Regions from separate parts of the Shewanella sp. Sh95 genome, predicted to be linked through region 1. Evidence: predicted binding sites of a transcription regulator. Region 1 holds the regulator's gene; each other region holds the start of a gene.
What was found. Region 1 encodes sigma-54, which starts transcription at its own class of promoters, with help from an activator protein. Its sites were predicted from a motif close to GTTGGCACGNNNNTNGNNT; they were not measured.

Region 1 (2,178 bases):
TTATCGGGCGGTGAACGTCGCCGCGTCGAAATTGCCCGCGCCTTAGCGGCCAACCCCAAGTTTATTCTGCTTGATGAGCCCTTTGCGGGCGTTGATCCGATCTCCGTTATCGATATCAAGAAAATTATCGAGCAGCTTAAGAGCCGAGGCCTTGGAGTACTGATCACTGACCACAATGTGCGCGAGACCTTAGACGTCTGTGAACATGCTTACATTGTGAGTCACGGTAATCTTATTGCCGAGGGCACACCCGCAGAGATCTTAGACAATCAGCAAGTTAGGGCTGTGTACTTAGGTGAACAATTCAGGCTATAGTTACTAAAACAAAGCTAATAAGCCTTGAATTTGAGAGCGCTAGGCTCCATCCATATGATATCAAGCGACCTAAACTCACAATAATAACCTAGGGATCAGCGGTAACATGAAAGCGTCACTCCAGCTCAAACTGGGTCAACAGTTAACCATGACGCCACAACTTCAGCAGGCCATTCGCCTGCTGCAACTGTCGTCATTGGAACTGCAACAAGAAATCCAGCAAGCCTTAGACTCTAATCCTCTTCTCGAGCTGGAAGAGGAGCAATTTGACGCGCCTAGCGAACGTAAGCAAGATATCGCCGATACCGACTTTAGCGAAACGACTGCCCAGCCACAGGAACAAGATAATTCCACCGTGGACATTGCCGAGTCGCTGACCAAAGAATCTCTGCCCGAAGAGTTACCCATGGATACCACTTGGGATGAAGTCTTTACCGCATCGCCAAACTCAGGTTCTGGCGCCAGCCGTGAAGATGACATGCCCTTCCAAGGGGAAACTAGCGAGGGGTTGTACGAACATTTAGAATGGCAAAAAAACCTCACACCCTTCTCTGAAACCGATTTAGCCATTGCCACCGCGATTATTGATGCCATTGACGATCAAGGTTATCTCACTCAAAGCACTGAAGATATCCTCGAAGCCATGGGCAATCCCGAGATTGAACTCGACGAAGTTGAAGCCGTGCTCAAGCGTATTCAACATTTCGACCCCGTTGGTGTCGCGGCAAGGGATTTAAGCGAATGTTTACTGATCCAGCTATCTCATTTTTCGCCTGATACCCCTCACATCGAAAACGCCCGCATGCTGATCAAAGATCATTTAGATCTGATCGCCGCTCGCGACTTTAGGCTGTTAATGCGTAAGACCAAACTGAAAGAGGACGAGTTAAGGGACAGTATTGCGCTGATCCAAACCTTGAACCCTCGTCCCGGTTTACTCATCACCCCTGTCGATGAAGAATATGTGATCCCCGATGTATCGGTGTCGAAGAAAAACGGCCGTTGGGTGGTCGAATTAAACCCTGACTGCATGCCAAAAATCAACGTAAATCAGCAATATGCAGCCATGGCGCGTAGCTCAAAAAATCAAGCAGATAGCCAATTTATTCGTGGTCATTTGCAAGAAGCCAAGTGGTTTATCAAAAGCCTTGAAAGCCGTAACGAAACGCTGCTCAAGGTGGCAAACTGCATAGTGCAATACCAACAGGGTTTCTTCGAATACGGTGAAGAAGCCATGAAACCTATGGTCCTAAACGATATCGCCGAGGCGGTAGAGATGCATGAGTCCACCATTTCACGGGTGACCACACAAAAATACATGCATACCCCAAAAGGACTTTTTGAACTAAAATATTTCTTCTCAAGCCACGTCGGGACGGATGATGGCGGTGAGTGCTCATCCACAGCAATCAGAGCTTTCATTAAGAAACTGGTTGCAGCGGAAAACCAGAAAAAACCATTAAGCGACAGCAAGATGGCTCAACTTCTGGCAGAACAGGGAATTAACGTTGCGCGCAGAACCATTGCGAAGTACCGAGAAGCGATGCTTATTCCCCCTTCCAATCAGCGTAAAAGTTTATAGCCTATTGTGAGTATCGGAGGACGTTTCTATGCAAATAAACCTAAGTGGACACCATATCGAGATTACTGAATCGTTACGGGCATATGTTGAGGAAAAGTTTTCAAAACTTGAACGTCATTTCGAACAGATCAATAATGTGCACGTTGTGCTCAATGTTGAGAAAATGCAACAGATTGCCGAAGCGAGAATCAACCTCACCGGTGGTGAAGTCTTCGCGACTTCAGAGCATGCAGATATGTATGCTGCCATAGACGTCCTGATTGATAAACTTGATCGTCAGG
Region 2 (2,178 bases), on a different contig from region 1:
GCAAATTTGATGTTAAGCTCAATCCCGAGAATGCCTATGCCACAGGTGTGGGCGGTGTGAACTTGGGCAGAATGACTTTAGATAAAACCTTTTATGGTGAGCTAGAGGCCCGCAGCCAAGGCGAAATGCTCAGTGCTATGACCGCGGTAAAAGGCTCAGCGGGTTATGTGGCAATTGAACAAGTCGTGGGTAAACTGTGCGGCAGACAGGGCAGTTTTGTGCTGCAACATTTTGGCATTATGACCGATGGGCAAAACCGCTTACACCTTGAGGTCGTTCCCCATTCTGGCGCGGGTGAACTCACAGGGCTCTACGGTACTATGGCGATAAGCATTGAAAACGGTCAACATTTTTATGAATTTAGCTTCTGCTTTGAACAGGAAGCCTAAGGCATGATTAACATAACATCGCGCCGATAAAACAAAACCAGCCGAAGCTGGTTTTGTGGTTTTTGCCCGAGTGACTAATACCAACAGCTGAGTTATCAAGGGTTGAATTAGCAAGGGCGGAATGTCAGGACCATTATGAGGTTTTGACTTTGATCTTATCGACGACTTTTTTCACATCATCGGTATTTTTGGCAATGGTCAGTGCTAATTGACGCTCGGCATCGCTGGCCACTTCACCCTGTAAGGTCACCACGCCATCGGCAACATCTACATTAATTTGGGTGCCCGAAACGTCGGTCGAGAACAACAGGCGGGTTTTCACCACAGTTGCGACCTTAGAGTCGGTTAAGGTCTTCACTACCTCACTGGTGCTCTCGTTTTCATTCATCACGGTTAATTTGTTTTCAACCCCTTTTACCCCATCCAAGCTTTTGATCAGCTCCGCTGCGAGCGCCTTATCGACACTGCTTTCCACTTTACCGGTTAAGGTGACATGGCCGTTTTTCACGTCGGTCATAATGTCAAAGGAGTTGAGGTTAGTATTAAGCAACAAAGTCGTTTCGGCCTTGCCATCGAGCCAAGCATCTTTGGCATCGTCTTTCCAATCCTGTGCGGCGGTCACATTTAAGCTGATAGAACCGACAAGCAAGGTGGTTAAGGCTAAAGTTGTCGTGTTTTTCATAATGATATCCTCCGTTGTTATCTCGAAGGGACTAAAGCGTGAATCGTGCCAATATTTTTATCTTATTGATTTTAAATTGATTATATTTGTTTTCGGCTCGTTTCGACTGTTAAATCAAAAAGCAAGCTCGGTGCTTTTTACCGACAAAATGTAAATATTACCGAGGGTGATAAAGCGATTGGGCTTAATCAAGATAGGCGTTAAGAATCGCCAGATCGCAGGCAACAAAAACGCGGCTCAGTTGGCCGCGTTATTGGCTGGCATTGCTGCCTTACAGGGCTTGGCTATGCAGGTGTAAGGTATCCAAATAGATTTGTAGCCAAGCAATATCCTCGGCCAATTGGCTGATTAACCTTGGGTGATTGGCTTTTTTAATTAACTGTTTGAGGTGGTTAAGGCGCTGACGCTCAAGCTCGCAGAGCACTGTGAGGGCATCGGCGAGTTGCTGTTTAATAAGTAAAGCATCGACATCGGCATAGGGCCGAGTCTGCGACGGCGGCACTGAGTGCGGGCCTATGTGCTGGCCCATTTGTTGTAATGATTGGGTGAGCAATTGCTTAAATCGCGCCAGCATCCCTTGATACGTCTTGATTTGGGCAATAAAAATGCGTTTTAGGCTGTAGTCATCGACAGTGTTATTGGCCCGAGTATAAAAATCCACGCCGGTTTGCGTCAGCTCGATTAACTCATTAACCAGCTTAATATCGGCGCTCAGCTCGGTCTGATGTTGCGCAACATTAGACGTCATAACGACCTCCTGTGGTAGTTTGGGCAGATCCGCCGACACGGATTGCCCACATTTTCATGGAAATATCAGTTTCATTCAGCTTCTATGCATATTTCGTTCACTTTTTAATGATAAGTTAATGGTTTGATTTAAATGATGATATTTATCCATTGTCGCCAGTAGGCCGACTATTGTCGGCAACTCTTACCGTTAAGATTGTTAAAGTTTCACAGCTGGCATACAGTGATTCCTTATTCACAGGGAGTGGCACAAGATGATCCGACCAACGCTTTTCTATCATCTACAGGACGTCGAAACCGAGCAGGCATTAGTGAAGCTCGAAGGCGCACAGACCTACAACAAGCTACGCAGTAGCGATG
Region 3 (2,178 bases), on a different contig from region 1:
CGCTGCTTTGTTTAGTGCTGTTTGAACGGACTTGTGCGGCCGCTCCGGCGTTAAATTTGCTAATATCAATTGCCATTTTAGGCTCCAGCGTCATGTATACGGATTTCTTAACTGGGGTATCGGCAGCTTATCGAAAAGCTTTAGCTTATTTTACATTCTAACTTCTACTTCGCCAATCGCCGTAATTATGGCATCTAGCTCTTTGTTAGAACTGCTATTTTTGATTCGAATTTGGTCGCCGATATTACCATCTTGCAGCGCCTCTCCCACAGTTTTTAGTACGAAGTTATTTGAACGCACATAAATCGACACTGTGTCATTTTTACAGACAAAGCAAAGGTTGTTCGCAAAAATAGGATAATTTTTCGCGACTCGGCGTTTAACTCTAACGCCTGTAAGCTGATTAGTATCGCTAAATTGCATACCACGCAAACTATTTTGGTCAACATAGCGGATCTCGACCTGTGAAGGACTGATTAATTCACCTGGCGCTAAGGTTTCGGTTGCGACCACAACAGGAAAAAGAATGTCTACTCTAACAGACATAAAAATCTGCCAAGGGTAGGCGAGATCGGGGGTATCACAACTGACTTTTATGGTGTTATTACGGCTAATTTCGCGTTCTGAAGCTAATTCGACCCTTATTGGTGATGTGCACTGTGCTGGCAGCATTCGGTTATCGACCGTTTGTGGATTAATGTCGACTTTCGCATTTGCAGGTACAGCAATCTTTTCATTAATAAGGGCTTTAGCTAATTCGGATATCGCCGATACGCTAGGTATCACGGGTTCAGCCTTAGCTGCCGTGGATAGAAAAAGTGCGAAAATACTCAAAAAATAGACTAAATTTACTTTCATAATGAAGAGACTAGCTTGTAACGCCAGAATACACCTATACTTTTATCAAGCGTGAAACTGTTCAATGCTTCTTTCTTCTTTCTTCGATTTTTGGTGTCAGAAGTTTGACTTAGTTTCAACTATGTTTATCGATAACAAGACGTAAGCAATTAATATGCCTATACTCAAACGAGTTTTAGGGCCGTACATAAACAGAACAACAAGGCAGAGTTATGTCGAGTATTCTTGATTCAGTCAACAAACGAACCCAACTCGTAGGTCAAAACCGGCTAGAACTATTGCTATTTAAGTTAAATGGTCGTCAACGGTTTGGGATAAACGTATTTAAAGTGAAAGAGGTTTTGCAATGCCCGCCATTAACGACATTGCCTAAACTCAATCCTTACGTCAAAGGAGTTGCCCATATTCGCGGCACAACTATTTCTGTTATCGATCTGAGTGCGGCAACGGGGGGGCGTCCGTTAGCGAGCACTGAAAATTGCTTTATCATCATTTCGGAATATAACCGTAGTGTGCAGGGGTTCTTGGTTAGTTCTGTTGAACGTATTATCAACATGAACTGGGAAGCTATTATGCCGCCACCGCAAGGTGCTGGGCGTTATTCCTATTTAACCGCGGTTACCGAGATTGAAGGTGAGTTGGTTGAAATCTTGGATGTTGAAAAGATTTTAGATGAAATCTCACCTGTCAAAACGGCCATTAGTGAAGAGGTTAATGAGCAACTTACTCTCGATAGAAGTCAGCATTACCATATTATGGTGATTGATGATTCGGCGGTGGCACGCAAGCAAATTATTCGGTCGTTAGAGTCGTTAAATTTACAAATTGACACGGCAAAGGATGGTCGTGAGGCACTTGATAAGCTCAAGGCCATTGCAAGTGAAATGAATAACGTTGCCGATGAAATTCCACTCATTATCTCCGATATTGAGATGCCCGAAATGGATGGTTATACCTTAACGGCTGAGATCCGTGATGATCCTAAGCTTAAAAATATCAAGGTGGTACTGCACACCTCATTAAGCGGTGTCTTTAACCAAGCCATGGTACAAAAGGTTGGTGCCAATGACTTTATCGCAAAATTTAACCCTGACGAATTAGCTGCGGCAGTGAACAAGCATTTAAGTTTGTAGTGAGAGTGTGGGTTAGTGCCTAGTTGAGCTTTACGCTATAATCTAGCCCTTATTACATGATTGTTGTGCACTTATTTTGGTGCTTGCTATAGGATCTAGGACGTGAATGTGCCTGATAAATCACTCGCTGAAGCAGAATATAATCAATTTAGGTTGTTCTTAGAACAACATAGCGGCATCGTGCTAG
Region 4 (2,178 bases), on a different contig from region 1:
AGCTAGATGGAGGAACATCTTCCCACTGTACATACTTGTCTCTAGAGGCACAACTTGTCAGTAGAAGCGCCGCAATCACCAACAGGTAGCGTTTCATTTTCCATCTCCTAATACACGCACTTCATTCATACCGGGAGCCGACTGACGATATAAAATCCCATCGTGGGAGATCACTTGCTCAGAGGGCTGCATATAATTGCTTAATTCTTTTTGTGTAACAAAGGTCTGTGAAGCTGACACCACTCGGTTGTTACTTAAGGTAACGATTCGAGTATTAATGGCTAAGCCATTGGTCGTCGGGCTCATCGTGGATACCACAATATGGTCAACAGGCAAATTAGTAGACAATTTTTGCCAGTCACGCGTCAAAATAAAATCGCCCTCACCAGTAACACGCAGTCCATCAGCGAGATTTAACTCCACCACATTAAATTGAAAACTGTGCAACGATGCCATGAGTCCCTGCTGCAATTGCAGCGCAACCGCATTCGTACTCGTCATGTCGCCAACTAATACTGGTGTAGTTACAACAATAGGTTGATCAGGACGCAATGCATCATTTTGCTTGACTAGCTCAGTCACAATACGCTGCGCTAAATGATTAATCACCGCTGTCGGCGGCAAACCATTGCCATCAACTAGGCTAGGTTTTGGCGGCACAACGGGTTTAGTCGCACACCCAATCAGCGCCAAAAGAGCCAGGGGAATGAACGCACGCTTTAGCATGGGAATAACCTCATTATCGATATCAATGCGCCTCAAAGCGAGCCGCAATCTTTAGTCAAAAAGATTGCAAATATTAGACCAAGTCAAAATACAATCCTTGATTCACTCACCTGATTATCGACAACGATGCCAATAACTTTACCCTCTACACCTATTCAGCAACTTCAGATAGTTTGGGTATATTTCATAAATCAGGCACGGAACTTGCTTTTACAGCCAATAAAACCGCCATTAAACTGACTCAACTGATTGGCACAATTGACCTGAAGGGCTTATTAATGAACATACTCAGAAAGCACTTGCTCATCATTAGCAGCCTACTGCTAGCAGCACTTCAAGCCAATCACGCGCAAGCAGAATGGGTCGAAGCAAGTGGTGAAGCAATCATCACCAATGGCAACATCGCCCAAGCGCGGGAAGAAGCCATCAATCAAGCGGTTAGCTATGCCACCCTCAGCACCGGGATCCAAATATCCAGTGAACAACAAACCACCAACGGCAATCTCACACAAGACAGCTTCGCCATTAATCGTAACGCTCAAGCGATTAGTATTCAGTTAGTGAGTGAACGCATTCAAGGGAATAAAATTTATGTGTCGCTCAGGCTCGATCTGAATGATGACCCAACACAACAATGCCCAACGGGCCAATTAAAAGCCGCGATCCTTATTCCCCAAGCCCAAATAAAAGATCGAGCACAATTACGCTACGGCCAATTATCAGGATTTGAAGAAGTCATCTCCGAAAGACTCGGTAATAGTATTGATTGCTACTCATCAACTGGATACAGCCATATCCATGCCAAAGAAAGGCTCGATATCGCACAAGAACTGGTCGATATCCGCGGCTATAGACTTCCGAGTTGGCTGAGTGAAATTACCGATAGCCAATACATTTTACTACCGCAAATTATTGATATTTCAACCGAGCCAGTACAAGCCACCTTTATGGGATGGTGGGATGAAGCGCCACAAAGGCAGTTCCAATTAAAGCTTAGCCTTTATCACGGCATTAGCGGTGAAGAAGTATGGAACAAAACCTACAGCACATCGGCTCGGTGGGAATTTGAGGAACAAGCCATTGTTGCCCCCAATAGTAATAGATTTTGGCGTTCATCCTACGGCAAAAATATCAGCCAACTGCTGCAAGAAGCGACTCGCGATATTGATAACACGCTCAACTGTAGACCACTACTTGGGCAAGTTGTCAGTCGTCAAGGAGATCGGATTATTCTCAACCTAGGCCGAAAACATGGCATTCGAGTTGGCGATAAGTTCCAAGTGGTGTTACAACGCAATTTACCGGATAGACTCAATGAAATGCGTGCCATTGCTACCAAAAGCCGAGCAACAGTGCAAATTGAACAAGTGAGTGAAGAAAGCGCAACAGCGGTACTCGTTGACCAAAATGCGGTTTACAATGTACAGATAAACGACATCGCGCTTAAGATTT

Region 2: a site for sigma-54 is predicted at 1,106-1,124, ahead of AEA42_RS02165 (BON domain-containing protein). Genes of this name have one in related genera too.
Region 3: a site for sigma-54 is predicted at 1,002-1,020, ahead of flgA (flagellar basal body P-ring formation chaperone FlgA). Genes of this name have one in related genera too.
Region 4: a site for sigma-54 is predicted at 918-936, ahead of AEA42_RS08015 (flagellar assembly protein FlgT). Genes of this name have one in related genera too.

The regions. Positions count from the first base shown of each region.
Region 1 covers NZ_LGYY01000201.1:3,995-6,172, reverse strand. The annotation lists gene lptB (LPS export ABC transporter ATP-binding protein) at 1-315, shown strand, start outside; gene AEA42_RS14560 (RNA polymerase factor sigma-54) at 422-1,897, shown strand; gene hpf (ribosome hibernation promoting factor) at 1,926-2,178, shown strand, end outside.
Region 2 covers NZ_LGYY01000026.1:28,047-30,224, forward strand. The annotation lists gene AEA42_RS02160 (DUF3224 domain-containing protein) at 1-389, shown strand, start outside; gene AEA42_RS02165 (BON domain-containing protein) at 523-1,071, opposite strand; gene AEA42_RS02170 (hypothetical protein) at 1,343-1,819, opposite strand; gene AEA42_RS02175 (sigma-54 dependent transcriptional regulator) at 2,073-2,178, shown strand, end outside.
Region 3 covers NZ_LGYY01000109.1:16,955-19,132, forward strand. The annotation lists gene flgM (flagellar biosynthesis anti-sigma factor FlgM) at 1-76, opposite strand, end outside; gene flgA (flagellar basal body P-ring formation chaperone FlgA) at 151-858, opposite strand; gene AEA42_RS08045 (chemotaxis protein CheV) at 1,071-1,991, shown strand; gene AEA42_RS08050 (protein-glutamate O-methyltransferase CheR) at 2,094-2,178, shown strand, end outside.
Region 4 covers NZ_LGYY01000109.1:13,623-15,800, reverse strand. The annotation lists gene AEA42_RS08025 (LPP20 family lipoprotein) at 1-97, opposite strand, end outside; gene AEA42_RS08020 (FlgO family outer membrane protein) at 94-726, opposite strand; gene AEA42_RS08015 (flagellar assembly protein FlgT) at 1,005-2,178, shown strand, end outside.